DNA from 2 places in the Microbacterium sp. BWR-S6Y genome. Region 1 is predicted to be linked to the other one. Evidence: predicted binding sites of a transcription regulator. Region 1 holds the regulator's gene; the other holds the start of a gene.
The links. The regulator LexA, encoded in region 1, represses DNA repair genes until DNA is damaged. The targets are predictions, from matches to a motif close to TCGAACANNTGTTCGA.
Positions count from the first base shown of each region.

Region 2: the regulator LexA is predicted to act here: its motif matches at 7,000-7,015, upstream of AB1K56_RS16705 (Rv2578c family radical SAM protein).

Region 1 is NZ_JBFECV010000002.1:358,997-374,624, forward strand. Features, by position in the region: gene AB1K56_RS05545 (LuxR C-terminal-related transcriptional regulator) at 1-1,603, opposite strand, end outside; gene AB1K56_RS05550 (ATP-binding protein) at 1,600-2,067, opposite strand; gene miaB (tRNA (N6-isopentenyl adenosine(37)-C2)-methylthiotransferase MiaB) at 2,302-3,849, shown strand; gene miaA (tRNA (adenosine(37)-N6)-dimethylallyltransferase MiaA) at 3,846-4,778, shown strand; gene AB1K56_RS05565 (GNAT family acetyltransferase) at 4,775-5,215, shown strand; gene dapF (diaminopimelate epimerase) at 5,413-6,267, shown strand; gene AB1K56_RS05575 (class I SAM-dependent methyltransferase) at 6,369-7,013, opposite strand; gene hflX (GTPase HflX) at 7,099-8,616, shown strand; gene AB1K56_RS05585 (prolyl oligopeptidase family serine peptidase) at 8,845-10,731, opposite strand; gene lexA (transcriptional repressor LexA) at 10,836-11,525, opposite strand; gene AB1K56_RS05595 (LysM peptidoglycan-binding domain-containing protein) at 11,783-12,133, shown strand; gene AB1K56_RS05600 (histidinol-phosphate transaminase) at 12,228-13,322, shown strand; gene hisB (imidazoleglycerol-phosphate dehydratase HisB) at 13,319-13,933, shown strand; gene hisH (imidazole glycerol phosphate synthase subunit HisH) at 13,930-14,580, shown strand; gene priA (bifunctional 1-(5-phosphoribosyl)-5-((5-phosphoribosylamino)methylideneamino)imidazole-4-carboxamide isomerase/phosphoribosylanthranilate isomerase PriA) at 14,627-15,373, shown strand; gene AB1K56_RS05620 (SseB family protein) at 15,357-15,628, shown strand, end outside.
Region 2 is NZ_JBFECV010000009.1:22,616-38,243, reverse strand. Features, by position in the region: gene AB1K56_RS16730 (efflux RND transporter permease subunit) at 1-46, shown strand, start outside; partial or broken gene AB1K56_RS16725 (DUF998 domain-containing protein) at 669-1,223, opposite strand; gene AB1K56_RS16720 (aldose 1-epimerase family protein) at 1,537-2,442, opposite strand; gene AB1K56_RS16715 (antibiotic biosynthesis monooxygenase) at 2,439-3,062, opposite strand; gene AB1K56_RS16710 (DEAD/DEAH box helicase) at 3,545-5,767, shown strand; gene AB1K56_RS16705 (Rv2578c family radical SAM protein) at 5,888-6,991, opposite strand; gene AB1K56_RS16700 (hypothetical protein) at 7,122-7,814, shown strand; gene AB1K56_RS16695 (AAA family ATPase) at 7,867-9,564, opposite strand; gene AB1K56_RS16690 (hypothetical protein) at 9,570-9,809, opposite strand; gene AB1K56_RS16685 (M15 family metallopeptidase) at 9,926-11,062, shown strand; gene AB1K56_RS16680 (TIGR03767 family metallophosphoesterase) at 11,285-13,075, shown strand; gene AB1K56_RS16675 (hypothetical protein) at 13,072-13,425, shown strand; gene AB1K56_RS16670 (hypothetical protein) at 13,422-14,006, shown strand; gene AB1K56_RS16665 (pirin family protein) at 13,981-15,003, opposite strand; gene AB1K56_RS16660 (GNAT family N-acetyltransferase) at 15,000-15,338, opposite strand; gene AB1K56_RS16655 (CGNR zinc finger domain-containing protein) at 15,439-15,628, opposite strand, start outside.

The sequences.
Region 1 (15,628 bases):
CGAGCGTCACGAGGCGATAGAGATCGCGAATACGGAGCGCCGCCGCCGTGCTGCCCCGGGTGAAGGCCGCGGCCGCGCGCGCGGTCTCCCGAGCCTGCGGCACTCTGCCCTCGGCGACGAGAATCGTCGTCTCCACGTAGAGGCGGCTGCGGCGCACGATGAGGGGCCCGTCCTCGTCGACGGGGACGAGCAGTGCACGAGCCTCGTCGAGCCGCCCGGCCAGCGCCAGCTCCTCCGCGACGTTGAGCCTCATCATCGCGGTCGTGGGGTCGCTGAGTGCGGAGGGGTCGCGGCCCATGGCGGAGAGCCACTCGCGATGCGATTGCTCGGGGTGACCCGAGCCGGCGAAGGCCACGGATGCCGCGATGCCGGCGACGGTGAGCTCGGGGGCGCCTCCCTCCCGCGCGGCCGGGCTGAGTTCGCGTTCCAGGCGGTGTTGCGCCGCTGTTCCGTCGGCGCCCGCGACCTGGTGGCCCGACAGAAGGAACAGAAGCGCGGAGAGCCGCTCGCGGGCGGAGATGCCGTGGGGGTGCGGGCGCGCGTCGAGCAGGCGGACCGCGTCACGGTAGTGTCCACGCGCGACCGCCCAGCGCCCGCGCACCGCCTGCCACATGCCGGCCGCGGTGAGGGCTTGCAGTCGCTCGAGCGGCGATGCGTCGGGGACCGACAGCGCCAGGTCGATCATCGAACATGCCTCCTCCGCGTCGAGCCGGTTCCCGGCACGGGTGGCAGCGGCCAGGAGGTGTTCCACCCGGGCATCGGCTTCCGCTTCCGCGCTGGCGCGATCGGGCTCCCCGGACGTGATCGTCCCCTCGGCCGCTCGGTGGGTGCGCCCCCGCGCCAGACGGCATCGGGAGGAGAAGACCGAGGTGCTCTCTGGATCCTCGGCCTCGTCCGCCCACTCCCGCGCCAGAGCGGCCTCGACCCTCAATGCGGCATCGTCCGCCGCGGCCAGACCGCGTGCCGCGTGGGCGGCGGCGTGCGCGAAATCTCCCCGGTCGTTCGCGTCGCGAGCGGCTGCCAAGGCCACGCGCGTGCGGATCTCGGGGCGGTAGGCGAGCTCGCCGGAGGCCTCGGCGCCGAGGCGGTGCCATCGTGCGGAGACGTCGATCGCGATCGTCGGGCTCCACCACAAGTCGCTTTCGGCGAGCATCCGGTGGCCGGCGCGCTCGGCGAGGGCGTCGACGGCGGCGGTTCCGAGCTGGCGGTGCGCCTCCGCCGCCAGGAGGTCGTTGGAGGTCAGCCGTCGTTCCGCGGACGCGTCGGCGTGCAGCAGTCCGGCCGTGCGCAGGGCGCCCACCGCCTCGGGGTCGAAAAGGCGCGTCGCCACGGCGAGTTCGAGATGCGGAAGCCGACGGATGCCGGCCAGGCATTCCAGATCCTCCGGGAGGAAGTCGGCGACGTGGCGTTCGAGCGCCACCGCCAGCCGGCTGTCGCGGGCCACGGAGCTGGTCGCCAGCAGAGGGTCACGACCGCCGCGGGCGGCTCGTATGGCTTCCAGGACGAGATGCCGCAGCAAGGTCCGCGATCCGTCCGCCCGCCAGGCGAGGCCGGCGCGGGTCGGCATGTCCAACAGCTCCGCGTCGGGGAACAGATCGATCATCCGTTCCGCGTCGCCTCGGTGAGCTCCGACAGATCGATGCGGCGTGCGAGGCGGTCCATCCAGAGGTCCAGGAAGGTTCGGCGCACCTCATCGGCGTCGTCGGGTCGATGCCGCGACCGGGCACGGGCGGTGCGCAGCCCGGCGACCACGGTCAGACGGCGCGTCGCGACCGCCTGCGCAATGGCCCGCGCCGACGCGGGGTCGAGCGCATCGACGTCGTCGATCATCAGGATGCCCTCGATCGTCGAGGGCGTGCCCTCGCTCAGTTCGTGCAGGGCGGCATGCCCGCTCGCGCGCAGTGCACCGAAGGGAAGGGATGACAACGTCGTCGCCGGGCGGATGCTCATCACGACGGCTCCCCGTCGCTCCAGCTCCGCTGCGACGGCCCGCAGCAGATAGCTCCGACCGCTACCGCGAGGTCCCGCCACGACCATCGAGACGCCTTCGAGCGCGTGAAGAGTCAAGCGAGCGGCATCCCTGTCGGATCCGATCAGTCCCTGCGACCATGACGTCGCTCGTTCTGTCCGCATACTTCTCCCCCCGGATACCCGCAGGCGGACGGGTCAGCGTGAGCGACACCCTATCGACGAGCTATGAATGCCGCCAGGCCCTTACGGGAAGGCACTCGCAGCGTCGACGGCGGTCCACGGGCCCCCGGGACGCCGCTCGAGGGCGCGGGCTTTAGAATTGCTCGCATCATGACCACCCCCGTCTCCACACCGACGCTCATCGCGCCCTCCGCCGCCGCACAGGGAGAGGCGGGAGCGCGCACCTACGAGGTCCGCACCTTCGGGTGCCAGATGAACGTGCACGATTCCGAGCGTCTGAGCGGCTCGCTCGAGAGCGCCGGCTACGTGCGCGCCGAGGCGGGCGTCGAGGCCGACGTCGTCGTCATCAACACCTGCGCGGTTCGCGACAACGCCGCCGGGAAGCTCTACGGCACGCTCGGCCACCTCAAGTCGCGCAAGGACGCGCACGCGGGCATGCAGATCGCCGTCGGCGGTTGCCTCGCGCAGATGGACAAGGACGCCGTCCAGCAGAAGGCGCCGTGGGTCGACGTCGTCTTCGGCACGCACAACATGGGGTCCCTGCCCGGCATGCTCGAGCGCGCGCGTCACAACGGCGAGGCGGAGCTCGAGATCCTCGAGTCGCTCGAGATCTTCCCCTCCACTCTTCCCACGAAGCGCGATTCGGTTCACAGCGGGTGGGTGTCGATCTCGGTCGGCTGCAACAACACCTGCACGTTCTGCATCGTGCCGAGCCTGCGCGGCAAGGAGAAGGACCGCCGACCCGGCGACATCCTCAACGAGATCCGTCTGCTCGTCGACGACGGCGCGATCGAGGTCACCCTCCTCGGCCAGAACGTGAACTCCTACGGCGTCGAGTTCGGCGATCGGCTGGCCTTCGGAAAGCTGCTGCGCGCCGCGGGTGAGATCGAGGGTCTCGAGCGCATCCGCTTCACCAGCCCCCACCCGGCCGCCTTCACCGACGACGTCATCGCCGCGATGGCCGAGACCCCCGCGGTCATGCCGCAGCTGCACATGCCGCTGCAGTCCGGTTCCGACCGCATCCTCAAGGCGATGCGCCGGTCGTATCGGAGCGAGAAGTTCCTCGGCATCCTCGATCGGGTGCGCGAGCGGATCCCGAACGCGGCGATCACGACCGACATCATCGTCGGCTTCCCCGGTGAGACGGAGGAGGACTTCGCCGAGACCATGCGCGTGGTCGAGGCGTCGCGCTTCTCGAGCGCCTTCACGTTCCAGTACTCGATCCGCGAGGGCACACCCGCGGCCACCATGGCCGATCAGGTTCCCAAGGCCGTCGTGCAGGAGCGCTTCGAGCGCCTCATCGCCCTTCAGGACCGCATCTCGGCCGAGGAGAATCAGAAGCAGCTCGGCCGCACGCTCGAGGTGCTCGTCTCGACGGGCGAGGGCAAGAAGGATGCCGAGACCCACCGCCTCACCGGTCGCGCCGAAGACAACCGCCTCGTGCACTTCGAGCTGCCCGCCGGCTCGGCCGTGCCCCGGCCGGGAGACGTGGTGTCGGTGACCGTGACGCACGCCGCGCCCTTCCACCTCCTCGCCGACGCCGTCGACGGGGCGCCGCTGCGCATCCGCCGGACGCGTGCCGGCGATGCGTGGGACCGCTCGCAGGCCGAGTCGTGCGGCGTGCCGACGCCCGCGGGCGAGGCCGGTGCTCCTCGCGCCGTCTCGCTCGGTCTGCCCACGCTCCGCGTCGGCGTGTGAGGGGCCCCACTCTCTGGGCCGTCGTCGGGGCCACCGGCACCGGCAAGACGCAGCTCTCGCTCGACCTCGCCGAGGCTCTCGCGACCGAGGGGCGATCCGCCGAGATCGTCAACGCCGACGCGATGCAGCTGTACCGCGGGATGGACATCGGTACCGCCAAGCTCCCGATCGATGAGCGGCGCGGCATCCCGCACCACCTCTTCGACGCCCTCGAGGTGACCGACGAGGCCGCGGTGGCCTGGTATCAGGATGCCGCCCGCGCAGCGATCGCCGAGATCCACGCCCGGGGCGCCGACGCGATCCTGGTCGGGGGATCGGGACTGTACGTCTCTGGTGTGCTGTGGGATTTCCGCTTCCCCCCGAGGAACGAGGAACTGCGCGCACGGCTCGAGGCCGAGCTCGACAGCGCGGGCGCGGGCGCGCTCTTCCAACGGCTCCGTGCAGCGGATCCCGTGGCGGCGGCGAACATCGACCCGCGCAACGGGCGGCGCGTGGTCCGCGCCCTCGAGGTACTGGACCAGGGCGGCGAGACCCACGGCGGTGCCCTTCCCGAGGCGCCCGCGTCCTGGTATCCGGCGACGCGCATCCTCGCGACGCAGGTCGAGCGCGCGCAGCTGGTCGAGATGCTGGACGCGCGCGTCGAGGACATGTGGGCGGCGGGACTGGTCGACGAGGTCGAGCGCCTGCGCGGCGAGGGCCTCGAGAGTGGAGTCACGGCTTCGCGGGCGATCGGCTACGCCCAGGCGCTCGCCCAGCTGAAGGGCGAGATCACGCGCGACGACGCCGTGGCGCAGACGCAGGCGCTCACGCGGCGCTACGCGCGGCGCCAGGTGTCGTGGTTCCGGCGCTACGCCGACGCGCGCGCGATCGATGTGCGGACGACGGATGCCGCGCAGCTCGTGCGCGCGGCGGAGGGCGAGGACGCATGACCATCGGCATCCGGGCGTTCGCGCCGGCCGACGAGGACGCCGTCGTGGCGCTGTGGGAGCAGGCGGGTCTGACGCGCCCCTGGAACGATCCGCGTGCCGACATCCGTCGCAAGCTGACCGTGCAGCCCGAACTCTTCCTCGTCGCGGTCGATGACGACACCGTCGTCGGGAGCGTCATGGCCGGGTACGACGGCCACCGGGGGTGGCTGTACTACCTCGCCTCGGCGGCGTCGCACCGGGGGCGGGGAGTGGGGCGCGCGCTCGTGGCCGAGGCCGAGAGGCTGCTCGAGCAGATGGGCTGCCCCAAGGTGCAGCTGATGGTGCGCCCCGACAACGCCGGGGCCCGCGGCTTCTACGACGCGCTCGCGTACGAGCCGTTCGAGACGTGGGCGACCGGCAAGCGCCTGATCGTCGACGGACCGGGCCGACCCGCCTGAGGCTCCCCGGGCGGGTGCCGGGCGTGCGCGCCGGACGGCGTGTGCCGTCGTGCGGAGTCCGGCGTCGACAGGCCGGTTCCGGATGCCGTGGCACGGCGTGTGGGGCGGGGACTCCGCGGGACGGCGGGGTGGGGCGGGGCGTGGGATCGGAGCCCGGGCAGGGAGAGTCGACCGCGGGTCCTCCGTAGACTGACGGCATGTCCTCTCTCGCGTTCACCAAGGGTCACGGCACCGGCAACGACTTCGTGGTGGTGGCCGATCCCGACGGCGAGCTCGACCTCTCCGACGCCCAGGTCGCCGCGCTGTGCGACCGGCACTTCGGCATCGGCGCCGACGGGCTGCTGCGCGTCGTGCGCTCGGCCGCGATCCGCGAGGGAACCGAGGCCGCGGCATCCGGGGCCGAGTGGTTCATGGACTACCGCAACGCCGACGGATCCGCGGCCGAGATGTGCGGCAACGGCACGCGCGTCTTCGCGCGCTACCTCACCGACACGGGCCTCGCGTCGATCGACGAGGGGCTGCGCATCGGCACGCGGGCGGGCGTGAAGACCCTCACGCGCAGCGAGCGCGGCTTCGAGGTCGACCTGGGCGCGTTCGCCGTCGAGGCCGACGAGACGCTCGTGCGGGCGAAGGGTCTCAGCGTCGCGCGTCCGGGTGTGGGCATCGACGTGGGCAACCCGCACGTGGTCGTCGCCCTGTCGTCGGATGCCGAGCTCGAGGGGCTCGACCTGACCTTCCAGCCCGTGCTCGACCCCGCGCCCCGCCACGGCGCGAACGTCGAGTTCGTCGTCCCGGCCGATCCGCTCGTGCGCGACGGCGTCGGGGCGATCCGCCTGCGCGTGTTCGAGCGCGGCGTCGGCGAGACCCTCAGCTGCGGCACGGGCGTGGCCGCGGCGGCGCTCGCCGTGCGGCACTGGGCGGGTGCGGCCGCTCCCGACCACTGGATCGTCGACACCCCGGGCGGGACCCTGGGCGTGCGTGTCGACGAGGGTCGCGTCTTCCTGTCGGGTCCGGCGTCGCTGGTGTTCACGGGCGAGGTCGCCCTGGCCTGAGCGGATGCCGCTGGCCCGCGGTCTCCGTACGCTCGCGCGGTCCGGGGGAAGGCCACGCCCGGAGTACGCCCCGCTCTGTACGCGGAGCGGATGTCGCCGACTCAGCCGACGACGTCGATGAGCTCGCTCGGGGGAGACCCGTGCCGTCGCACACGCAGCACGCGGTACCCGCGGCCGGTGGCGGCGCGCTGCACGCCGTAGCCCTCGGGGAACGTCGCCGCGAGCCAGCGCTGCAGGGAGTCGGAGCCGAGGTTGCGCTGCACGACGAACCATCCGTCGCTGCGTTCCTGCAGGCGGGGGATCCAGTGCTGCAGCATGCCGTGCAGCTCGTTCTTGCCGACCCGGATGGGCGGGTTCGAGCGGATGGTGCGGAAGGTCACGTCGTCGGGAACATCCTCGGGGCGCACCGCGTTGATGTTCGTGAGGCCGAGAGATTCGGCATTGCGCCTCACGAGATCGAGAGCACGCTCGTTGACGTCGACCGCCCACACGGTCGCGTGCGGTGACGCGAGCGCCAGCGACAGCGAGATCGGACCCCAGCCGCACCCCAGGTCGAGGAAGTTCCCACCGGCGGGCGGGGGAGGCGTGTTGGCGAAGAGCACCGAGGTCCCCGCATCCACGTGATCGGGACTGAAGACGCCGCCCGCCGTGACCACCTCGAGTTCACGACCGGCCAGCGTGACGCGGATGCGGCGGAGCTGCTCGGGACTCGACGGCGACGCGCTGAAGTAGTGCTCGCTCCCCATCTGCACAGGATATCCGACCGGGGCTCCGGCCGCCGGGGCGGATAAAGTGCCAGAACACGCGCGTTCACGCGCACGAGAGGAACCCATGACCGAACAGACCACACCCCCGAGCACCGACGCGTCTGCCGTGGATCCGGTCGACCGTGTGCTCGCGCGCGCCGATGCGCACCGCGGGGTCCGGGTCTTCGGTGCCGCTCAGGCCCTCCAAGACAGCACCACCGCGTACGGCGGCGACAGCGACGGCGACCAGTGGGATCGCGAGGAACGCGCGGCCCTGCGCCGCGTCGTCGGGCTCTCGACCGAGCTCGAAGACGTCACCGAGGTCGAGTACCGTCAGCTGCGCCTCGAGAACGTCGTGCTCGTCGGCGTCCACCCGCAGGGCGAGCAGACGGATGCCGAGAACTCGCTCCGGGAGCTCTCCGCCCTCGCCGAGACGGCCGGCGCGGTGGTGCTCGACGGCGTTCTGCAGCGGCGCCCCCACCCCGATCCGGCGACCTACGTCGGACGCGGCAAGGCCGCCGAGCTGCGCGACATCGTCGCCGCCGTGGGAGCCGACACCGTGATCGCCGACACCGAGCTCGCCCCCAGCCAGCGGCGCGCGCTCGAAGACGTCGTGAAGGTGAAGGTGATCGACCGCACCACCGTGATCCTCGACATCTTCAGCCAGCACGCGAAGAGCCGGGAGGGCAAGGCCCAGGTCGAGCTCGCTCAGCTCGAGTACCTCCTTCCGCGTCTGCGCGGATGGGGTGACTCGATGTCGCGTCAGGCGGGTGGACAGGTCGGCGCAGGCGGCGCGGGCATGGGCTCGCGCGGACCGGGTGAGACGAAGATCGAGCTCGACCGTCGTCGCATCCGCACGCGTATGGCGCAGTTGCGCAAGCAGCTGCGCGACTTCGCTCCCGCGCGCGAGGCGAAGCGCGCCGAGCGCAAGCGCCACACGATCCCCTCGGTCGCGATCGCCGGGTACACCAACGCCGGCAAGTCGAGTCTGCTCAACCGCCTGACCAGCGCCGGGGTGCTCGTCGAGAACGCGCTCTTCGCGACCCTGGATGCCACGGTGCGCCGCTCCGAGACGACGGACGGGCGCGTGTACACGCTCACCGACACGGTCGGTTTCGTGCGCAACCTCCCGCACCAGCTGGTCGAGGCGTTCCGCTCGACGCTCGAGGAGGTCGGCGACGCCGACGTCATCCTGCACGTCGTGGACGCCTCGCACCCCGACCCGGCCGCGCAGCTGATGACGGTGCGCGACGTGATGGGCGACGTGGACGCGAACTTCGGTCAGGAGATCGTCGTCTTCAACAAGGCCGATCTGGTGAGCGAGGACGACCGGCTCGTGCTGCGGGGTCTCGCCCCGAACGCGAAGTTCGTGTCGTCGCGCACCGGCGAGGGCATCGACGAGCTGCGCGCCGCGATCGAGGAAGCGCTGCCCCTGCCGGCCGTCGAGGTGCAGGCGGTCGTTCCGTACGACCGGGGAGACCTCGTCTCGGCCGTGCACGAGAGCGGACTCATCGTGGCGCAGGAGCACCGCGAGAGCGGAACCTTCCTGCACGCTCACGTGGGCGCGCGTCTCGCGGCCGAATTGGCGGCGTTCGAGGCCTGAGCCTCGGATGGATGACGGGCCCCACGCCTCGGCTTGGGGCCCGTCGCTTCACGCGGGTGGCGCGTCTTCTTCGATTCTCGTTACCGGCGTGTCCGCTGCGCCTTCGCGCCTTCGCGCGTGCACGGTGCGACCCGCTGCGGGAGGACGAGCTGCCGGTGCCCTCGCGCGTGCACGGCGAGGCCCGCGGCGCGAGGACGGGCCGCGCGCGCCCTCCGCGCCGCGCGCGCCTCAGTCGAGCGCGAGGGGCGGGATGCCCGGGGCCTCGAATCCGAACACGGCACCGAGGAAGCCCAGCTCGCGTTCGAGGGAGTCGATCACCGTCTCCGACCGGCGGAACCCGTGCCCCTCGCCCTCGTACAGGACGTACGCGTGCGGCACCCCGTGCGCGGTCAGGGCGTCACGGATCGCCTCGGCCTGCGACGGGGGGACGACGCGGTCCTCAGAGCCCTGCAGGATCAACAGCGGGACGCGGAACAGCTCCGGACGCCCCAGGGGCGAGCGCTCGACGTACACGGCCTCGGCCTCGGGCAGGGGACCGATGAGCCCGTCGAGGTAGCGCGCCTCGAAGTCGTGGGTGTCTTCCGCGAGGGCGCGGGCGTCGCCCACGCCGTAGCGGGAGATGCCGGCCGAGAACACGTCGGTCCTCGTCACGGCGGCGAGAACCGTCCAGCCGCCGGCCGAGCCGCCCGCGATGGCGAGGCGGTCGGGGTCGGCGAGACCCGCCTCGGCGAGGGCGGATGCCGCGGCCGCGACGTCGTCGACGTCGACCACGCCCCACTGGCCCGTGAGGCGATCCCGGTAGGCCCGCCCGTACCCGGTGGAGCCGCCGTAGTTGACGTCGAGCACGCCGATGCCGCGGCTGGTGAAGAAGGCCGTCTTCGCTGAGGGCGCGGGTCCCACGTGCGAGGTGGGTCCGCCGTGGACGAGGACGACGTAGGGCGGGCGCTCGCCCGCGACCGGGATGACGTGCGGATTGGTGGGGGCGTAGGCGAAGGCGTGCACGGGCCCGTGGGGCCCGTCGGTGGTCAGGGCGCGGGCGGGCGGCATCCACTCGTCGCCCCATGCGCCGGACCCTCCCGTGACCAGTTCGACGGTTGCGGCGTCGAGGTCGACCAGCCAGAGGCCCGATCGCCCGCCGGCGTCGGATCCGGACACGAGCGCGCGTGCGCCGCGGACATCGTCGATCGCGGCCCCGGCCACGGCGGGGACGTCGAGGGGGCGCACGCCGCTCGGGGCGATTTCGACGATCTCGTCGGCCCCGTCGGTGCGGACGGCGACCACGCGGCCCTCGGAGGCGGCTCCGAACCACCGGGTGCCGAGCACCCACAGACCGCCGCCGGTGTCGGCGTCGGCGGGAGCCAGCGCCTGGGCTTCGCCGTCGAGCGGACGACGGAAGAGGTTCCAGCGTCCGTCGGGGTCGTCGGCGTAGAGCAGCTCGTCGTCGGCGATCCACACGGGCTGGAGGGGAGAGCGCCGCTCACCCCCGGACAGGTCGCGGACGATGCGGGTCCCGAGGTCGACGACACGGAGGGTCGTCGCATCCCAGGGCATGTCGGGGTGGTTCCACGCCACCCAGGCCAGGTGGCGGCCGTCGGGCGAGAGGGCGGGCTGCGCGAGGAAATCGCTTCCCTCGGCGAGCACCTCGACCTCGCCGTCGAGGGAAATGCACACGATCGCGCGGAGCGGGACGCGGGACGAGCCGTGGGTCTCGCGGACGGCGAGCAGCGCGCCGTGCTCCCAGCGCAGCCCGCCGTGGCGCACGGCGTCATCGGCCGGGGTCAGCGGGCGCGCGGTCTCGCCGGGGCGCAGCGCGTACACGCGCTGATCGGTCTTCTCGACGTAATACAGCTCGCCGTCGTCGGACGCCGTCCACGCACCCCCGCCGTACTCGTGGACGCTCGAGCGGGCGTTGGCGGGCGCGGGGAGCACGGTCTCGACCGAGCCGTCGGCCCGGCGACGCTTCACCGCGACGCGACCGGCCTCGTGCGGGACGGACTCGCCCCACCACACCTCGTCGCCGACGAGTCGGGCGCCGTCGACCCGCGGCGACGCCTGCGCGACGGACTCGGGGGTGAGGGGCGAGGGCCAGGAACCGTACGGGAGGGTGTCAGCCATGACCCCAGCCTAGGCAGGGCCGCCGACATCCACCCCGGGGCCTCCGGACGCACGAGAGGCCGGAAGCCGCCGCGCGGCGGACATCCGGCCTCTCGTGTCGTGGGTCAGACCGCGCGCAGGACGGCGACGACGCGGCCGAGCACCACGGCCTCGTCGCCGAGGATCGGTTCGAACGCGCTGTTGCGGGGGAGCAGCCACGTGTGACCGTCGCGGCGGCGGAACGTCTTGACCGTCGCCTCTCCGTCGAGCATCGCGGCGACGATCTCGCCGTTCTCGGCGGTGGCCTGGGAGCGCACGACCACCCAGTCGCCGTCGCAGATCGCCGCATCGATCATGGAGTCGCCCGACACCTTGAGCATGAACAGCTCGCCCTTGCCCACGAGCTGGCGGGGGAGGGGGAAGATCTCCTCCACCTGCTGGTCGGCGGTGATGGGCACGCCGGCGGCGATACGACCGACGAGGGGCACGAGGGCGGCGTCGCCCAGGGCGGGGGCCGTGTCGGCGGGGTTCTCGGCGGCGGCGCCGGGCAGGTCGATCAGCACCTCCATGGCCCGCGTCTTGCCGGGATCGCGTCGCAGGTAGCCGCTCAGCTCGAGCTGATTGAGCTGGTGGGTCACGCTCGAAAGGGACTTCAGTCCGACGGCGTCGCCGATCTCGCGCATGCTCGGCGGGTAGCCGTGCCGCGCGATGGACCGCTGGATGACCTCGAGGATCGCGAGCTGCTTGTCGCTGAGGTTCTTGCGTCGCCGGGTCTGCGGCCGTTCGCGGCCGGCGGCGGTCGTCGCGTCGGTCATCTGTGCTCCCCTCGCGCCGCGGAAGGGCGGCGGAAATTCGAATGTCGGAGGTTGGTGATGAGGTCTCCGTGTCGAAACCGTATCCGGTGGACGGCCTCGAAGACATGGAACCTCTCGCGTGTCGCGTTCGATCCGTCTCCGATACAGCCGGTCTTGACACATCGAAAGTATCGAAGATAGATTCGGAATACAGGTTCGCACCACCGCCCTCCCGGCCGAGGGCGGGGTGCGAATCTCTCCCCACCGAGGAGCACATCATGAGCAGCATCGCCGTCACCGCCCCGACCACCCGCCTGCGCATCACCGCGCGCGGACGCCGCGTCGTCGCGTTCCTGGTCTCCCTTCCCCTCGTCATCGCGCTCGGAGTCGCCATCGTCGGGGGCGGAGCCGCGCTCGCCTCGAACGAAGAGGGAGCCGCCGCAGGCTCGTTCGCCGAGATCACCGTCATGAGCGGAGACACGCTGTGGTCGATCGCCGAAGATCTCGCCCCCGCGGCCGACCCTCGCGACGTCGTCGCGCAGATCACGCGTCTGAACGCCCTCTCGGGTGGATCCGTCACCGCGGGTCAGCGCATCGCCATCCCCGCCGAGTACGCCCCCGCCGACTGATCTCCGGCCGACGCGAACCCGCCGACGCGAAGGCTCCGAGAGGTGTCGTTCGGCCGAGCGGGCGCGTGAGCCGCACATGTCGCCGCCGCCTACGATGGGTGAGGTGAACGTACGCCTCGACGACCTCCCGCTTCGCGACGATCTCCGGGGCATGACGCCCTACGGAGCACCGCAGGCCGCGCTCCCCGTGGCGCTGAACGTGAACGAGAACACGCATCCCGTTCCATCCGAGGTCGCCGACGACATCCTGGATGCCGTGGCACGCGCCCTGCGCGACGTGAACCGCTATCCCGACCGCGAGTTCACGACGCTTCGCGAGGCCTTCGCGCAGTACCTGGGGCACGGACTGAACCCTGACCAGATCTGGGCGGCCAACGGCTCCAACGAGGTGCTGCAGCACATCCTGCAGGCCTTCGGCGGGCCCGGGCGCACCGCCATGGGCTTCGCTCCCACGTACTCGATGTACCCGATCCTCACGCGCGCCACCGGTGCCCGATGGATCGCGGGGGAGCGGGAGCACGACTTCACGCTCACGCCCGCGTCGGCGGCGGCCCAGGTGCGCGAGCAGCGCCCCGACATCGTCTTCCTGTGCGCCCCGAACAACCCGACGGGAACGCCCCTTCGTCTCGACGTGGTCGAGGCCGTCTACGACGCGTTCGACGGTGTGGTCATCGTCGACGAGGCATACGAAGAATTCGCACCGCGCGACGAGCCGTCCGCGGTGTCGCTGCTGCCGGGGCGCCCCCGCTTGGTCGTCTCGCGCACGATGAGCAAAGCCTTCGCCTTCGCCGGCGCCCGCGTGGGCTACCTCGCGGCCGACCCGGTCTTCGTCGACGCCCTGCGCCTCGTCCGCCTGCCGTACCACCTGAGCGCGCTCACGCAGGCCGCCGCGACCGCGGCGCTCGGGCACGCCGACACCATGCTCGCGATGGTCGACGAGATCGTCGCGCAGCGCGACCGCATCTCCGCGACCGTCTCCGCTCTGGGGTACACCGCGCACGAGTCGTGGACCAACTTCGTGCTCTTCGGCGGGGTCGACGACCCCGCGGCGACGTGGAAGGCGCTGTACGACCACGGCGTCCTCATCCGCGACGTCGGCATCCCCCACCACCTCCGCGTCTCGGCCGGAACGGCCGACGAGACCACCGCGTTCCTCGACGCCCTCGCCTCGATAGGATCCCGAGCATGACCGGCCCCGCCACGCCCCGCACCGCCTCGATCACCCGTGAGACGAGCGAGTCGCGCGTCGAGCTCGAGCTCGATCTCGACGGGCGCGGTGCCAGCGACATCTCGACGAGCGTGCCGTTCTTCGACCACATGCTCACCGCGTTCGCGAAGCACTCGCTGACCGACCTGCGCGTGCGCGCAACCGGCGACACCCACATCGACGCCCACCACACCGTCGAAGACACCTCGATCGTCCTCGGCCAGGCCATCCGGCAGGCCCTCGGCGACAAGTCCGGCATCGCTCGATACGGCGACGCCCTCGTGCCGCTCGACGAGGCGCTCGCGCAGGCCGTCGTCGACATCAGCGGTCGGCCCTACCTCGTGCACACCGGAGAGCCGGCCGGGTTCGAGCACCACCTCATCGGCGGCCACTTCACGGGCTCTCTCGTGCGTCACTCGTTCGAGGCGATCTCCATTCACGCCGGCCTCACGGTCCACGTGCGCGTGGTCGGGGGACGCGATCCCCACCACATCGCCGAGGCCGAGTACAAGGCCCTCGCGCGCGCGTTCCGCCAGGCGAAGGCCCTCGACCCCCTCGTCGACGGCATCCCCAGCACCAAGGGCGCGCTATGACGGCCAAGCCGGTCGTCGCCGTCCTCGATTACGGATCGGGCAACGTCCACTCGGCGGTCAAGGCGCTCGTCGAGGCCGGTGCCGACGCCCGGTTGACCTCCGATCGATCGTTGCTGATGGATGCCGACGGGCTCCTCGTTCCCGGAGTGGGGGCGTTCAGCGCGGTCATGGAGGCCCTGAACGCCAGTCGCGGCGGCGAGATCATCGACCGTCGACTGGCCGGCGGCCGCCCGGTGCTGGGCATCTGCGTGGGCATGCAGGTCATGTTCGAACGGGGGATCGAGCGCGGGACCGACACGCCCGGACTGGGGGAGTGGCCCGGGACGGTCGACGAGCTCGCCGCCCCGGTGCTGCCGCACATGGGCTGGAACACCGTCACCGCCGGCGAGGGGTCTCGACTGTTCGAGGGGATCGAACGCGAGCGCTTCTACTTCGTGCACTCGTACGCCGCGCAGGAGTGGTCGCTCGAGGTGACCCCTCCCTTCCCGCAGCCCGCCGTGACGTGGTGCACCTACGGCGCGCCGTTCATCGCGGCGGTGGAGAACGGTCCTCTCGCGGCGACGCAGTTCCACCCCGAGAAGTCGGGGGAGGCCGGCATCCGGCTGCTCGCCAATTGGATCGACGGGCTGCGCACGACTACTGTGTGACCTCGTGCCTGGGGCTGGCGAGAGGCGCCTGCCGGCACGAGGAGCCATGAACGATTTCGCGTCCACGCCCGAGCTTGTCCTTCTTCCCGCGGTCGATGTGGCCGACGGCAAGGCCGTCCGTCTGACGCAGGGGGAGGCGGGCACCGAGACCAGCTACGGCGATCCCGTCGACGCCGCCGCAGACTTCGCCCGCCAGGGCGCGCAGTGGATTCACCTCGTCGACCTCGACGCCGCTTTCGGACGCGGGAGCAACGCGAACGTCATGCGCAAGGTCATCAAGCAGGTCAAGGGTGTGCAGGTCGAGCTGTCGGGCGGCATCCGCGACGACCGTTCGCTCGAGGCGGCCCTTGAGAGCGGCGCGAGCCGCATCAACCTCGGCACCGCCGCGCTCGAGAACCCCGAGTGGGCCGCCGACGTCATCAACCGCTACGGCGAGGCGATCGCGGTCGGTCTCGACGTGCGCGGCACGACGCTCGCCGCCCGCGGCTGGACCCGCGACGGCGGCGACCTGTGGACCGTGCTCGAGCGCCTCGAAGACGCCGGTTGCAGCCGCTACGTCGTCACCGATGTGACGAAGGACGGCACGCTGCGCGGCCCCAACATCGAGCTCCTGCGCGAGATGACCCAGCGCACCCCCAAGCCGATCGTCGCCTCGGGCGGCGTGTCGAGCCTCGACGACATCGCCGCGCTGCGCGAGCTCGTGCCGCTCGGCGTCGAGGGCGCGATCGTCGGCAAGGCCCTGTACGCGGGGCAGTTCACCCTCGCTGAGGCGCTGGATGTCGCCGGACACTGACGGTCCCCACGCCGGCGGCCCGCACGCCGGCGGTCCCCACGATCACGGCCATCACGCCGATTCGGCGGGTGTCCCGTGGGAGGGGCGCCGGTTCGAGTCGAACCCGCACTCCGGTGACGACGGGTCGGCCGACGCGGCCCTGCTGGCCGCCCTCGTGGCCTTCCGCGCCGGTGAGGGCGACGCCCGTGCCGTCGTCGACGCCTACCGCGACGCGCGCCTGCTGATCCCGCTCGTCGCCGAGAAGGGCGACCACGG
Region 2 (15,628 bases), on a different contig from region 1:
CGACGGGCACCCGCTGAGCCGCCGCGAGCTGCGCGAGAAGCACTGACCCGACGCGGGTCGGCCGCGAGGATCGCGGGCCGCGGGGTGGTGCGGCGCGCGCCGGGAGTGTGTGCATCGCCGCACGCGCCATGCGTCGTGGCCGTCGCGTGAGCGTTCGCCGTGGGGCCTGCCGCATGGGAGAGTACCGGGGTCGCCTGCGCGGCCCCGCTCCGTGCGGCGGCGTCCGCACAGCCGGAGTGAGCGGGGGAGGATGCCGTTCCGGTCGCTGCCGTCATCGCGGCGACGCGGGCTGCGCGCCGACCGGCCGCCGTGGCGGAGAGTGGTGTCGCACGCCGCGGCCACCCGACCGGGAAGGCGGTCGCCGTGCCGGTGAAGGCGGACAGCACGTCGATGCGCGCGCCCGTCGCGCGGCCGGGACCCGTGGCGAGGGGGGAGCGGCGGTGCGACACGACCGCGATGAGGGGCAGCGCCGAGGGGTGGCTCGCTGCGGCGGCGAACGACGGGGCAGCGAGCGACGGGGCGGCGAACGACGGGGCGGCGAACGACGCGGCGAAGACGCTGCGACCCGCGCGGCGACGCACGAGGTGCGCGGTGGTGCGCTCACCCTCGGTGCGCGCGGGGGCGGCGGCGCCCGCAGCGCGCGCGGCCAGAACGTGGGTGAACATTCCCGACCAGGCGAACATCGCCGTGCACGAAATGGTCTCGAAGAGGGCGAGATTGATGGTGGCCGTGACGAAGAGGGTGATCGAGATGAGGAGCCAGACCGTCGCGACCGCGGTGCTGACGGCCATGCGCTTGCCCAGGCGGTTGAACATGATGGGCGCGCTGATCAACAGGGCGAGGAATCCGAGCACCATCGAACCCGCGACACGGTCGTGAAGGTCTTTGTCGGTGTTCAGCGGAATGCATCCGACCAGGGCGAGATTGACGCCGACGACATTCAGGCAGAGGAATGCCACGGTCGCCGCGCCGCGGCGCACGGGGCCGCGACCGACACGGCGCACGTCGCGGCGGACGCAGAACGCGAACACGACGACGATGAGACCGCTGACCTTCAGGGTCGTGTTGAAGAACGCGCTCGAGAGGTCGCCGAAGATCCCCAGCTGGCTGAAGTGCAGCTGCCACCACAGCGGATCGCTGGTCGTCGCGATGGACAGCAGCAGGCCGCTGACCAGCACGATCAGGGCGGCGGCGCCGACGTGGAGCGACGGGAGGGTGCGCATCCGGCGGGTGAGGCCGGACAGGTGCGACGTCGACAGGGAGAAGGGGACGGCGGAGCGGAGCGCGCTGCTCATGATGGGGGATCTTTCCTCGTGACGGAACGAGGATCCCCCCACATCGCGGGACCCTCGGCCCCCGTCGGCTCATTCGGGTAAAAACCGGGGGGAACCTTGACCCTTTGCTGCCCCCGGTCGCGACGGAAACCGTCAACCCGAATGGTATCGTTCGCGCCTCCGAAATGGGAAAGGGCTTGTCCCGTCTTTTCCCAGGTCATAAGGCGTATTTCTTGTCCCCCAAATGGGGGACAAAGTTCGCTTATGCCGTGAAGCGCACGCCCCATTCCCGATGCAGAATGCCGCCGCATTCCAGGCGCTCGAGGTCGTCGCCCGTCGCGAAAGCGTTCGCGGGCGCCGTCATCGGCTCGATCGCGACGGCGAGGGGATGCCCCGGATAGCGGTCGGTCGTGAAGACCTGCGCCCAGCGGAATCCCTCGTCCTGCCACAGTTCGACACGGGCCCCGCCGGGCGCCGTCAGCGTGTGTCGGGCCCGCCCCTCGGCATCCCTCTCCATCCCCCGGTAGCCGTTGTCGAGAGCGGCGTCGCCGAGGCGCAGGCCGTCGCGCAGGTCGGTGCCGGCGCCGACGGGAACCTCGTCGACGGGGATGTTGCGATCGTCGAGCACCAGCGTGGTGGTCCCCGACGAGTGCACGACCAGATCGGCGGTGTCGACGCCCCCGATCTGCAGGTACGGGTGCACGCCGAGCGCGACGGGCGCCAGGCTCGCGCCCACGTTCTCGACGTCGTGGGCCACGTGCAGTCCGTCGGCCTGCAGGGTGAAGGTCACGCGCGTACGCAGGTGGAAGGGGTAGCCGGTCTGGGGGACCACGTCGGCGCCGAGCACGAGCCGCTCCTCGGTCTGCTCGATCGGCTGATACGCGGCGAAGCGCAACAGGCCGTGGCTCGCGTTGCCGAACTTCGGCTCGCTGATCGCCAGCTGCAGGTCGGCGCCGTCGAAGCGGTACCTGCCGTCGCGGATGCGATTCGGCCACGGCACCAGCACGACCCCGGATGCCGCGGGCGTCGGCACGTCGTCGGGGTAGCGGGGCACGAGGTCGACCCCGTCGACGGTGAGCGCGCGCAGCGCCGCACCCACCTGGGCGATCTCGGCGGAGACGTTCGCGCTGCGCAGGACGAAGCGGTGGCCGGTGGGATCAGCGGTCATGACGAGGCCTTTCGTGGACGGGGCGGTCGCTGCAACCAGGGGTGGAGCAGGCGGGTGACCCACGGCAGAACCAGGTAGGTCATGACGGGGGTGAGCAGCAGGGTCGTGGCCAGCACCCGCAACGGCAGGGGGATCTCGGCGAACCCCGGGACGAAGCCCAGGAGCCACGACGCCAGCAGGTTGGTGGGGAAGAACCCCACCCAGATGGTCACGGCCTGTTTCCAGCGGGGAGGAGCGGGAGGCACCGGTTGCTGCACGGGCGAGGTCGTGGCATCCGTCGGGGCGAGGACCGAGCCGAACGCGGCGTCGAACCACCCCTCGATGCCCGTGCGTCGCTCGCTGCGCTCCTCGCGGGCGAACGGACGCCCCGAGTCGAGCCACCACTGCCGTTGCGAAGAGGTCTCCCACTGCTCGAGGGTGGCGATGTCGCGGAAGCGGTACAGCATGTACCAGAGGTCGCTCTCTTCGCCCGCGCGCACCCACCCCGAGCCGAGGAAGCCCGGGAAGGCGGTCGCGAGGTCGGTGCCGGCCTGCATCCAGGAGGTCGCTTCGGCGGTGCGCGTCGGGTCGATGCGCCGCTCGATCGCCACCGTGATGGGGTGGGCGTCGGTGTCTGCCATGCGTCCATTTTCGGTCACCCGTCTCGCCGCCGCGGCACGGGCGGCGGGTGGGACGAGGGGTGCGGGGTGCTGGGGTGTGTCCCAGTTCTGGTGGTGCGTGTCCCACTTGTGGGGGGTGGGGGCGGCTGGCGCTGGCCATAAGTGGGACGAGGGGTGCGGGGTGCTGGGGTGTGTCCCAGTTCTGGTGGTGCGTGTCCCACTTGTGGGGGGTGGGGGCGGCTGGCGCTGGCCATAAGTGGGACGAGGGGTGCGGGGTGAGGGGCATGGATGCCATTCCCAGGCGCGACCTGTAACGTGGGGCGGTCGGCTCTGGACACCGCGTGTGATGCGCGGATGGGTTTGTGAGTCCAAGGGGCCGATGGACAGGACGCGATCGCGGCCTCGACCCATCAGTGAATGGCCCCCGGCCGACGACAGTCCGGGTATCCCACCGCCACGAGCGGTGATGCTGTTTCGCGCGAACAGAACCCAGGAAGTTCCCCATGCCCAAGAACAAGAAGCCCGCCGGCGGCCGCGCCGCCAAGAACTTCGAGCCGCGCTACGGCGCCAAGACCTCGTTCCAGGACCGCAAGCGCCGTCCCGGTGCGGAGGGTCCCGCCAAGCCCGGCAGCAAGAGCCCGAACCACCGCGGCTACCGTCCCGAGGCCGAGGCTGCGCCCGACAAGCGTCGCTGGAACGCGTCGGACCGCGCCGGCCGCGACCAGGCTCGCGACATCCGCAGCTCCGCTCGCGACGACCGTCCGGCTCGTTCGTTCGATCGTGACGAGCGTCCGCGTCGGTCGTTCGAGGACCGTCCGGCTCGTTCGTTCGATCGTGATGAGCGTCCGCGTCGTGACGCGGGCGACCGTCCGGCTCGTTCGTTCGACCGCAACGACCGCCCGGCTCGTTCTTTCGACCGCAACGACCGTCCCGCGCGTTCGTTCGACCGCACCGACCGTCCCGCCCGTTCGTTCGATCGTGACGAGCGTCCGCGCCGTGACGCGGGCGACCGTCCCACGCGTTCGTTCGACCGTGCGGACCGTCCCGCCCGTTCGTTCGATCGTGATGAGCGTCCGGCTCGTTCGTTCGACCGCACCGACCGTCCCGCGCGTTCGTTCGATCGCGATGAGCGTCCGCGTCGGTCGTTCGAGGACCGCCCCGCTCGCTCCTTCGACCGTGACGAGCGTCCCCGCCGTGACGCGGGCGACCGTCCCGCCCGTTCGTTCGACCGCACCGACCGCCCGGCTCGCTCCTTCGACCGCACCGACCGCCCCGCGCGCTCGTTCGACCGTGACGAGCGTCCCCGCCGTGACGCGGGCGACCGTCCCGCCCGTTCGTTCGACCGCAACGACCGCCCGGCTCGCTCCTTCGACCGTGCCGACCGCCCCGCGCGGTCGTTCGACGACCGCCCGCGCCGCGCCGACGGACCGAGCCGCAGCGACTGGAACGCGTCGCCGAAGCGCTCCGCCGAGCACGAGCAGCGCGTTGACGTGGTGCACGAGCGTCTGCAGGCCGAAGCGGTGGATGCCGCGACGGTGACCGGCGCCGGGTTCGCCGATCTGGGGCTGGGCGACAACATCGTCCGCGCCCTCGCCGGGCTCGGGGCCGAGAAGCCCTTCCCCATTCAGGCCGCCACCGTCGTTCCGATCCTCGAGGGCCGCGACGTGCTGGCCCGCGGTCGTACCGGCTCGGGCAAGACCATCGCCTTCGGCGCCCCGCTGGTCGAGAGCATCCTGCGTTCGCAGGCCGGCAAGCGCCGCGAGTTCGGGCGCGCCCCGAAGGCCCTCATCATGGCGCCGACGCGCGAGCTCGCTCTGCAGATCGACCGCACCGTGCAGGTTCTCGCGCGCAGCGTGGGACTGTTCACGACGCAGGTCTACGGCGGCGTGCCGCAGGCGCGTCAGGTGGGCGCGCTCAAGAAGGGCGTCGACATCGTCATCGGAACCCCCGGCCGCATCGAGGACCTTCTCAACCAGGGCAAGCTCGACCTGTCCGACGTGCAGGTCGCCGTGCTCGACGAGGCCGACCACATGTGCGAGCTGGGCTTCCTCGAGCCCGTGCAGCGCATCCTGCGCGCCACCGCGAAGGGCAGCCAGAAGCTGCTCTTCTCCGCCACCCTCGACCGCGAGGTCGCGGCCCTGGTCGACGAGTTCCTCGTCGAGCCGGCCGTCTACGAGGTCGCCGGAGAGGATCAGGACTCGAGCACGATCGAGCACCGCGTGCTCGTGATCGAGCACCGTGACAAGGCGCAGATCCTCGACTCGCTCGTCGACCGCGAGGGCAAGACGCTCGTGTTCGCCCGCACCCGCGCGTACGCCGAGATGCTCGCGGAGCAGTTCGACGACGCCGGGATCGCCGCGGTCGCCCTGCACGGCGATCTCAACCAGCAGAAGCGCACGCGCAACCTCGAGAAGCTCACCTCGGGTCGCGTCAACGTGCTCGTGGCCACCGACGTCGCCGCCCGCGGCATCCACGTCGACGACATCGACCTGGTCATCCAGGCCGACGCCCCCGACGAGTACAAGACGTACCTGCACCGCTCGGGCCGCACGGGCCGCGCCGGTCGCAGCGGCACGGTGGTGACGCTCATCACGCGTCAGCGTCGCCGCCGGATGACCGAACTGCTCGACCGCGCCGAGATCGAGGCGCCCTTCGAGGAGACCCAGCTCGGCGACGACGTGCTCGAGGAGATCTCGGGCCGTCAGCTGGCCGACGTCACGTCGTAAGCGTTCCTCCGAGAGGCCCCCGTTCGCGTTCGCGCGGCGGGGGTCTCTCGTGTTCCCCCGTCCGTCCGACGGCCTCGCGTCCCTCTCGTCTGCGCCATCGGAGGGCCCGCCTCACGCCGTTCAGAACAACCTCGGTTCGCTCGCCGGAGCGACGCGGGGGCGCGCGGATGCCATGCCGGCGGTGCTGCGGACTGGACCGAGGCTGCTCGTGGTCGGGGTGCGGGCGGCGAGTCCCGGTTGGGGACGGCCGCGAGGGTGGTCGTCTTCGTCCCACCCGTCGAGCCCGTGCAGGCGGAGCAGGGGGCGCAGGCGCTTGCCGAGCCACGAGCGGTAGGCCTTCGGCGCGGTGACCGAGACGCCGGGATACAACCCGCGATACGACGAGACGAGGTGCGGCTGCTCGCGCTCGAGCCAGTCGAAGAACCACTGCTTCGCGCCCGGTCGGAGGTGCAGCGCGCCGTAGACGACTCGAGCGGCTCCCGCCGCGCGCAGGCGTGCCAGCGCGTCGTCGAGCACCGGTATCGAGTCGGTGAGGTGGGGGAGGATCGGCATCAGAAAAACCGTCACCCGGAATCCGGCTGCTGTCGCCGCGCGGACCGTCTCGAGGCGGGCCTCGGCGCTCGGGGTCCCCGGCTCGATCGCGCGTTGGAGAGCATCGTCGAAGACGGCGATCGACATCGCCAACGAGACCGTGACCTGCTCGGCGGCCGCGGTGAGCAGGGGGAGATCCCGGCGCAGCAATGTGCCCTTGGTCAGGATCGAGAAGGGGGTGCCGTTGTCGGTGAGGGCGCCCACGATCTCGGGCATGAGGCGGTAGCGTCCCTCCGCCCGCTGGTAGGGGTCGGTGTTCGTGCCGAGCATGACCGGTTCGCGTGCCCAGGATCCGCGACGCAGTTCTGTCCGCAGCACGTCGGCGACGTTGACCTTCACGACGATCTGCGAATCGAAATCAGCGCCGTAATCGAGGTCGAGGTACTCGTGCGTCTTGCGCGCGAAGCAGTACGCGCAGGCGTGGCTGCATCCCCGGTACGGGTTGACGGTCCAGTCGAAGGGCATCGCCGACGCGCCCGGAACGCGATTGAGCGCGCTCTTGCACAGCACCTCGTGGAAGGTCATGCCGGCGAACTCCGGGGTGGTGACGGAGCGGACGAGACCGTCCATGCGCTCCATGCCGGGCAGCGCCGCCGTGTCGTCGACGCCCAGCTGTTGACCCTGCCACCTCATCTCGACAGTCGAACACATGTTCTATCGGAACGCAAGGCGGTGTTGTTCACATGCGTCTCCATGGACGAACGGCGACGCGCTACTGTGACAGCCAAGTCCGCTCGCCGAGCGGCGTGACAGGGGGTGGCGCATGGTCGACGGCCGGCAGGTCCGGGGTCACGCCCTCGTGCACCGATCCGCGCGGCCGCTCGAGTCGCGGCATCCGGCAATCGTGGTGCGGCATCCCACTCTCTCCGGATGGATCTGGCTCGCGGTCGCGGTGGTGCTGCTCGTGGTCTGCGAGATCTGGATCGAGAACGAGTCGGCCGGCGTCGTGGTCTCGCTCGTCGGCGCCCTTCCGTCTCTCGGCGCGACGCTGCTCGTGCTCGCGCAGACCCCGCGGACGCATCTCGACTTCGAGGAGTCGATCCTCGGCCACTTCTTCGCGCGGTTCTTCGCGGTCCTGGGGGCGCTGATCCTGTGGATCGGATCCGTCGTCCTCGGCGCCGCGGTCGCCGTCCAGCTCGCGGAAGACACCGGAGCCGATCCCGAGAAGGCGTGGGTGGAGGCCTTCGAGATCTTCGGCGCGGTCGTCCCCTTCATCGTGGCGATGCTGTGGGCCGTTCTCGTCTTCCGCTGCGTCGGCTACATCGCGCGGTTGCGTGGATGGGCGGGCGTGCCCGAGCGGCATCGCATCCCGGATCAGTTCTTCGCGGATCTGCCGCGCACCCGGCGCGTCGTCGTCGGCCTCGCCCACCCGTCGCTCCTGCTCGTCGCGGGTCTGTTGAGCATCGTGGTCGCGATCTTCGCGGCCGCCGAGGTCGGGTTGAGCGACATCGCGTGACGCCGTCTCGCCGCCGACCGCCGCGAGAGAGAGGAGCCGTACCCCAGCCGCCTCAGTCGAGCAGCCGGGCCGCGACGAAGCGCAACGCCTTCGCACCGTGCGTCAGGGAGTCCTCCTGCTCTCGGCGAGCGTGGTCGGGGAGATCGGGATCGGCCAGGATGCCGCGCGTCACGCGCTGCGATGCCGCGAGGATCTCCACCAGGAACTCCTCGTCGCCGTCCGCAAGCGGCACGACCAGCTCGGCATCGTCGAGGGGCCATCCGGTGGGGGCGAGGGGGCCGGGATGCCGCGCGGTCGCGGCGCTGCCCGCACCCATCAGGCGCTCCGTGCGGGCCGCGACGACCGGGTCGCCGCCGACGCGTTCGACGGAGCCGGTGTTGTCGAGCGTCGCGTAGACGGCGTGCCAGACGGGCATCGGGAAGCTCAGCTCGTGTGTCGGCTCGGTCGTGTCGACGACGGGCTCGTCGGCATCCTGACCGACGGTGTCGAAAGCGACCCAGCGTCCGTCGGTCTCGTCGTGATAGCCGAGGTCTCCGAACGGCGACACCTGCAGATGGGGGCCGCCCGGGTGCGGAACGAACGGCGCGTGGCCCACCAGGGTCGCCGTGTGCGCCGACGGCGCCGTCTCGGACCGCGTCCCCAGGAGCACGCGCGTCAGCGCGGCCCCCGAGGCGAGCAGCTCGTCGAGGGTCGCCGCGAGGTCGTCGTCGGTCGGCGCCTCGTCGCCCCGGACCGCCGCGCGCAGCACCGTGCCGCGCAGCAGTTCCTTCGCGAACGACCCCGTCGTGCCCCGGGCGCGGTCGGCCGCGGCCTCGAGCGCGTCCGCCGACAGGGGCAGTCCCTGGGCGTACCTGCGGAACAGACGGCGCCGGTCGGCGTCGTCGGGAAGGGGGATCTCGACGCCGAGGTCGACGCGCCCCGGCCGGGCGGCGAGAGCCTCCTCGAGGATCTGCACGTGATTCGTCGTCATGACGAAGGCGATGTCGGCATCCGGTTCCAACCCGTCGAGGGCGTCGAGCACGTCGAACAGCACGGGCTCGGGCGAGAAGCCGCGGTCCGCCGCCACCAGGTCGATGTCTTCGAGCACGACGAGGGCGGGGGCGAAGGTGCGCGCGATCTCGGCGGCCGCGGTGACGAAGCGGATGCTGGACCCGGTCAGCACCACGGCGGTCGTCCCGGGGGTGCGGGCGAGAAGGTGACGCACCGTGAGCGTCTTGCCGGTGCCGGGAGGGCCGTACAGCAGGACGCCGCGCTTGAGGTGCTGTCCGGCCGCACGCAGGGCCTCGCGGTGGTCGCCGATGCCCACGACGTGGTCGACGATGCGTTGCAGCACGCCCTCGCTGAGAACGATGTCGTCGGCCGACACATCGGGGCGGGGCAGGAAGGTCGCCCCGGCCTCGTGCCCGTACTCGGTCGGGACGAACGACAGCACCTGACCCCGCAGCACGCTGCGCTCGATCATGAGCCGCCGGATCTCGGCGAGCGCCGCCGCCGTGGCATCCGGATCGGCACCGATCACCTCGAGCTGGGGCTGCGCCGGCATCGACCGCGGGTTGGCGGAGCGCTGCACGATCGCGAGCGGGTGTCCGTCGAACCGGAGCAGGCGCACGCCGAACGACACGACGCGACGCTGCGCGGTCGCGCTCACGTCGCGGGAATCGTACGACACGGGCCCGGGAGCGAAGTGCGAATACGGACCGGAAAGGAGCTCGGATGCCGACACGTGCAGGCGCTGCTCGCCCCCGGTCACGCCGATCAGCGCCCGCCGCCGCGCTCGGTGAGTTCGTCGAGGGCGATGTCGGCATCGACGTAGCGGTGCGCCGAGAGCGTTTCGGTGGTCACGGGGAGGGTCGTCACATCCACTCCGAGATGGGCGCTCACCTCCTCGCCGAGCCGCGTGCGCTCCCCGGCCCGGTCGGCGGCGACCACGCGGTTCACGGTCTCGAGATAGCGGCTCATGGCGTGGGCGAGTGCGCGGTCGTCGTCGTCGAGCATGGTCCCCCCGGTCGGCTCACGGTGGCTCCAGAGTGCCCGTCCGGAGGGTACCGGGGCAACCGTCGCCGGCCGACGGGTCGACCGCGGGCCGCCCCCGGGAGACAATGGGAGCACTCATGTCCCCCGATCCCGAGCTTTCCCCCCGCCGCGCGGCCCGCGCGGAAGCCGAGCGACTCGCGACGGAGGCCCTCGCGCAGATCCCCCCTCCCGCTCCGACGCGCCGTCAGCTGCGCGAGGGCGCGGGCGCCGCGCGGGTCGGGAATCCTCGACGCCCGAGCACGGCGCGCCGCGGGCTCGCGCAGACCCTCGCCGCCCTTCCCGCCGACCGCCGACGTCGCCTCGCCGTCGTGATGGGAGCGGGCGTCGCGGTGATCGTCGGCGTCGTCGTCGCGATCGGCGCGGCAGCGGGTTCCGCGCACGACGCGACCGCATCGGCATCCGTCGACGACACCGTGAGCGCCGCCGTCGCGGGTCCGCCGGCCGTTCCGGACGAGGGGCTGCCCGTGCCGCAGGTCTCCGCCGTCGCGGCGACCGCGACGCCCTGCGACGACCCGGCCTTCACCGCCGCGCTCGGGCAGGGCGACGACACCGCCGCGATCGCGGCAGCGGGCGGTGGGGCGGCGTTCCGTTCCGCGGTGGCATCCGGGATCGCCCCGTGCGTGTCGCTGAGCGACCCGGACCGCGAGTGGCTCGTGGTCAACAAGCAGCGCCCGCTCGACCCGATCGACTACGCCCCGGGCGACCTCGTCATGCCCTCGAACGTGCGCGCCCTCGAGCAGTCGGCGCTGCGGGCGGCTCCCGCCGAGGCGCTGAGTGAGATGGTGCGTGCCGCGGCCGACGCGGGGGCGGGCGAGATCGGGTACCTCAGCGCCTTCCGCTCTTACTCCACGCAGAAGTCCACCTACGCCGGCCGCGTCGCCGTGGGCGGCGTCGCGGAAGCCGACCGCGAGAGCGCACGGCCGGGGTACAGCGAGCATCAGACCGGCAAGGCCGTCGACATCGTTCCGTGCAACGGCTCGTGCGGAACACTCGACGACGTCGCCGCATCGCCCCAGGGCGCCTGGGTGCGCGAGCACGCGTGGGAGTTCGGCTTCATCACCCGCTACGCCGAGGGGCGCGAGGACTACAGCGGCTACGAGCCCGAGGCGTGGCACCTGCGCTACATCGGGCCGGAGCTCGCGCAGGCCTATCACGACGGCGGGTACACCACCCTCGAGGAATTCTTCGGCCTCCCGGCGGCGCCGACCTACTGAGCGACCGAGGCCCCGGGCGTCTCAGGCCCCTCCCGCGCTTCGACGCCTCGCGCCGCTCGACGCCCCGCGCAGGCGACCGCCACCGCGTCCGCCCTCCCGCGCGCCTCGACCCGCCCGCGCCGCTTCACGCCCTCCCGCGCGATGCCACGCCCCACCCTGCTCGACGCACCGTGCGCCGAGGCGCTACATTCGTGTTCTTCCTCCGCCCGAACGGATGATCACGTGACCGGTCTGTCCCGCCGCCAGTTCCTCCACGTCGCCGCCACTGCCGCCGCCGCGACGGGGATCGGCCTCGACGCGCTCGTCGCCGCCTCGGCTCGCGCACAGGCACCCGCCGCGACGGCGGCCGGCATCCCGACCACCCTCCAGCAGACCATCCGGCAGGGCTCCGTGGTCTCGGGACGCTATCGCGCGCTCGCCACGGGGGCGGGTGAGCCGTACCTCCCCCGCACCGACGTCCTGCGGCGCGCGCCGTCCGCCGCCCGCACGGCCTCGCGGCGGTCGCTGCTGTACCTGGGGCACCTGTCCGACCTGCACGTGATCGAGGCGCAGTCGCCGGGCCGCATCGAACCGATGATCGTGCAGGATCACTCCGCGTGGGGCAGTGCCTTCCACCCGCAAGACCCTCTCAGCCCGCACGCGACGGCGGCGATGGTGCGGGCGTTCTCCGACGCCCGGTACAGCCCGCTCACCGGAGCGCCGATGAGCGCCGCGATCGTCACCGGCGACAGCGCCGACATGCACTCGCACCTCGAGCTGCGCTGGTACATCGACCTGATGGACGGCCTCCCGGTCGACCCGGCCACCGGCGGGCCCACCTGGCAGGGCGTGCAGGCCTGGAACGAGGCGACCTGGGCGTACCGGCCGAACGATCCCCGCGGGGGCGCGTTCGGCGACTACGGGTTCCCGCGCCTGCCCGACCTGCTCGCGCAGGCGATCGCGCAGAAGATCGAGTCGGTGGGCCTGCCCGCGCCCTGGTACGCCGTGTACGGCAACCACGACACCCTCCTGCTCGGGACGTTCGACATCAGCCCGCAGCTGCGCGCTCTCGCCGTGGGCGGGCGGAAGTCGTACACCCTGGATGCCACGGCGAGCACGGCGCTGGAGGGGTGGGCGTCGAGCACGAGCGTGTTCTCCCAGGCCCTCGCGGCCCTCGGCCTGGCATCCGGGAACCCGGGAATGCGGGAGGTGCCCGCGAACGACGATCGTTACCTCTTCGAGCGGCGCGAGTTCATGGCGGAGCATTTCCGCACCGAGACCACCCCCGGACCCGTCGGACACGGCTTCACCGCCCACAACCTCGCGTCGGGCGAGACGTGGTGGCAGGTCGACCTGAGCCCGCGCGTGCGCGCCTTCGGCCTCGACACGTGCAACCAGGTCGCGGGTCCCGACGGGGCGGTGCCGGAGTCGCAGATGCGCTGGTTGCGGGCGCAGCTCGAGATCGCCCAGCGCGAGCAGCGGCTGGTCCTGATCTTCAGCCACCACAACAGCCTGACCCTCGAGAACCGGGCGGTGCGGCCGGGAGCCGACGAGAAGCTGTACGGGGCCGAGGAGTTCGTGGCGATGCTGCTGGAGTTCCCCGTCGTCGTGGGGTGGCTCAACGGCCACACGCATCTCAACCAGATCCTGGCGCACACGAGCGCCACCGGCGGGTTCTGGGAGATCACCACCGCGTCGTGCATCGACTTCCCGCAGCAGCAGCAGGTCGTCGAGCTCGTGGACAACCGCGACGGCACGCTCTCGCTGTTCACGACGGTGCTCGACCACGCCTCTCCGGCGGTGCCGGGGTCGTCGGGTTCCGTCGCGGATCTCGCCAGTCGCAGTCGTGAGCTCGCCGCCAACGACTGGGCCGAGACGCCGCTCATGCGCCGTGGCTCCCCCCTCGATCGCAACACCGAGCTGCTGCTGCCCGCGCCGTTCGACCTGGAGGTCATCACCGACGCGCAGCTCGAGGCGCAGCACGTCGCCGAGCGCGCGCGGATCGTCGCCTACGAGACGGAGCGTGCGCTGTGAGGCGGGTCGCGACGATGGCCTCGCTGGGGGCGGTGCTGGTGCTCGTGCTCGCGGGCTGCTCGCAGGTCGCCGCGATCGCGCCGGTAGGCGGCAACCACCTCACCGAGGTGCGGTTCGCGACCATCGACGTCCTCCTCGACCGCGGCGTCGAGCTCGAGGCCGTTCCCACGTGCACCCGCGCCGACGACGGGGCGATCTCGTGCGCGGGAACCACGGGAGAGGGGGATGCCGTGGCCTCGAGCTCGCCGGCATCCGATCCCGACGCCCTCACCGTCACGGTGTCGGGCGCGGTGGTCTTCACCGGCAGCGTGAGCGCCGTGATCGACGCGGCGGCGGGGGACGCACCGTGAGGCGGGCCCTGCTCACCGCGGCGGTGGTCGTGGGGCACGCGGTGATCCAGGCGGCGCTGGTCGTCCCGCAGGCGGCGGTCGCGGCATCCGTCGGGTTCATCGCCCTCTTCGCGGCCTCGGCGGTGGCGCTCGCCGCGGCGGCCGTCGCACTGGTGGTCCTCGCGGGCACGGGCGGGCGGCCCCGGATCGGACGCGTGATCGCGGGGGTCGTGGTCGCTCTGGTCGTCGTCGCCGCCCTGGCGGTGCTGTCGGCGGCGACGCTCGTGCCGGCGATCCTCGTCGCTCTGGTCGTCGTGTCCCCGCTGGGCAACGCCGGGGTCGGCGGGGCCGTCGGCCTCGGCTCGTTCGCTCGGCATCCGGTCCGCGCGGTGCTGGCGGCGGTGCTCTCGGTGGTCGTCCTCGCGCTGATCGGCGTCGCCGCTCTGCTGCTCGGATTCCTCGTCACCGGGTGGCTGGGGGCCCTGGCCACCGGCATCGCGGGAGGTGCCCTCATGGCGCTGCTCGTGCGCCTCTGGGCCCGGCTCGCGATGCGCCCGCGGGGTGGGCCGAGCCGGGTCAGACCCGCCGTCGCCGCGCGGTGAGCCGCACCGCCGGAAGCGGGGGAGCGGGGATGCGCTCGGGGCCGTGGTCGACGACGTCGCCGAACCGCTCGGAGTGGCCCTCCCATGCCTCGCGCGCCGCGACGATCTCGTCGTGCGTGCGGCCGACGAAGTTCCACCACATGACGATGTCGGCTTCGAAGGGTTCGCCGCCGAGCAGGAACACGCGGGCTCCGTCGGTGCTGCGCAGCTCGAGGTGGTCGCGGCCGGTGCCGAGGTACACGAGTCGGGTGTGATCGACGGATGCCGTCTCCCCGGCCTCGAGGACAGGCCCCGGGCGGCGAACGGCGTCGGCGTCGACGGCATCCACCCCGGTGACCGCCTCGGCGCTGCCGGTCATCCCGTAGACGGCGTACTCCCAGTCGGGGCGCAGGGGAACCCGCACGCTCACGCCCGGCGGGAGGCGCAGCTCGGCCCCCACGATCGGGGTGTGGACGGTGGCGGGCGAGGCGACCGCGCCGAGCGTTCCCATCACCACCACCGCGTCCGCGCCGTCGCCGAGGTCGAGCACGGGAAGGTCCTCATGCCGTTCGAAGGCGGGGGCGCCGTGCCGGCGCGACTCGGGAAGGGCCACCCACAGCTGCAGCGCGTCGAGAGGGATGGGGCCCTCGCCCACCGAGTACTCCGAGTGGGCGATGCCCGCGCCGCTGGTCATGAGGTTGAGGGCGCCCGGGCGCACGACGACGTCGCTGCCCACGGCATCCCGGTGACGCACCTCGCCGATGATCGGCCACGTCACCGTCTGCAGGCCGATGTGCGGGTGGGGTTCGACGCGCATCAGGGTGTTCTGCGGACCGAACCGGTCGAGGAAGCACCACGCGCCGACCATCGGCAGCGAGCGGTGCGGGAGGGTGCGGTGCACCTCCATGCCGCGCACCCCGCCCAGGGGCACCTCGCGCGCCTCGACCACGAGGGCGCGCGGCCCGTCGCACTCGACCGGCCCCTCCGACGCGGGCGGAGCGACGTCGAGGCGGGTCACGACGGTTCGCCGGACCCCGCCGAGTCGGCGGCGTCGGCCTCGTCGGGCCACTCCACGACGAGACCCGGTACGTCGTGCTCGCGGAGGTAGTGCGCCACGAAGGGGCAGGAGGGGATGACGCTGCCGCCGCGGCGGGCGAGATCGCCGAGGGCTTCGCTCGCCAGCGTCGACCCCAGGCCGCGGCCCTTGAAGGCCGGGTCGATCTCGGTGTGCGGCAGCACCACGCGGTCCTCGCCCGCGGGACGGAACTCGAGGAAACCGCCGAGCTCGTCGCCCACGTGGATCTCGTAGCGGCGTGCCTCGTCGTTGCGGGTCACGGTCAGTTCGTCGGCCATCGGCGTCTCCTGTCGTCGGTGTCCACAGCAACGTACGTCGGCGCCGCGGTGTTCCGCCATCCCTGGACACGGCGCGCAGGGGCGCCCCGACGGCGTCCGTTCACGCCCGCGCGCGGTGCCGCCGGACGGCCGCGCGGTTGGCGCAGCGCACCGAGCAGTAGCGCTGGCGCCCGTTGCGGGTGATGTCGACGACGACGCGGTCGCACGGCTCGGAGGCGCAGCGACCGAGGCGGTTCATCCCGCGCGTGACGAGGTGCAGCGAGGTGCCGACCGAGATGACGGCCGCGAGG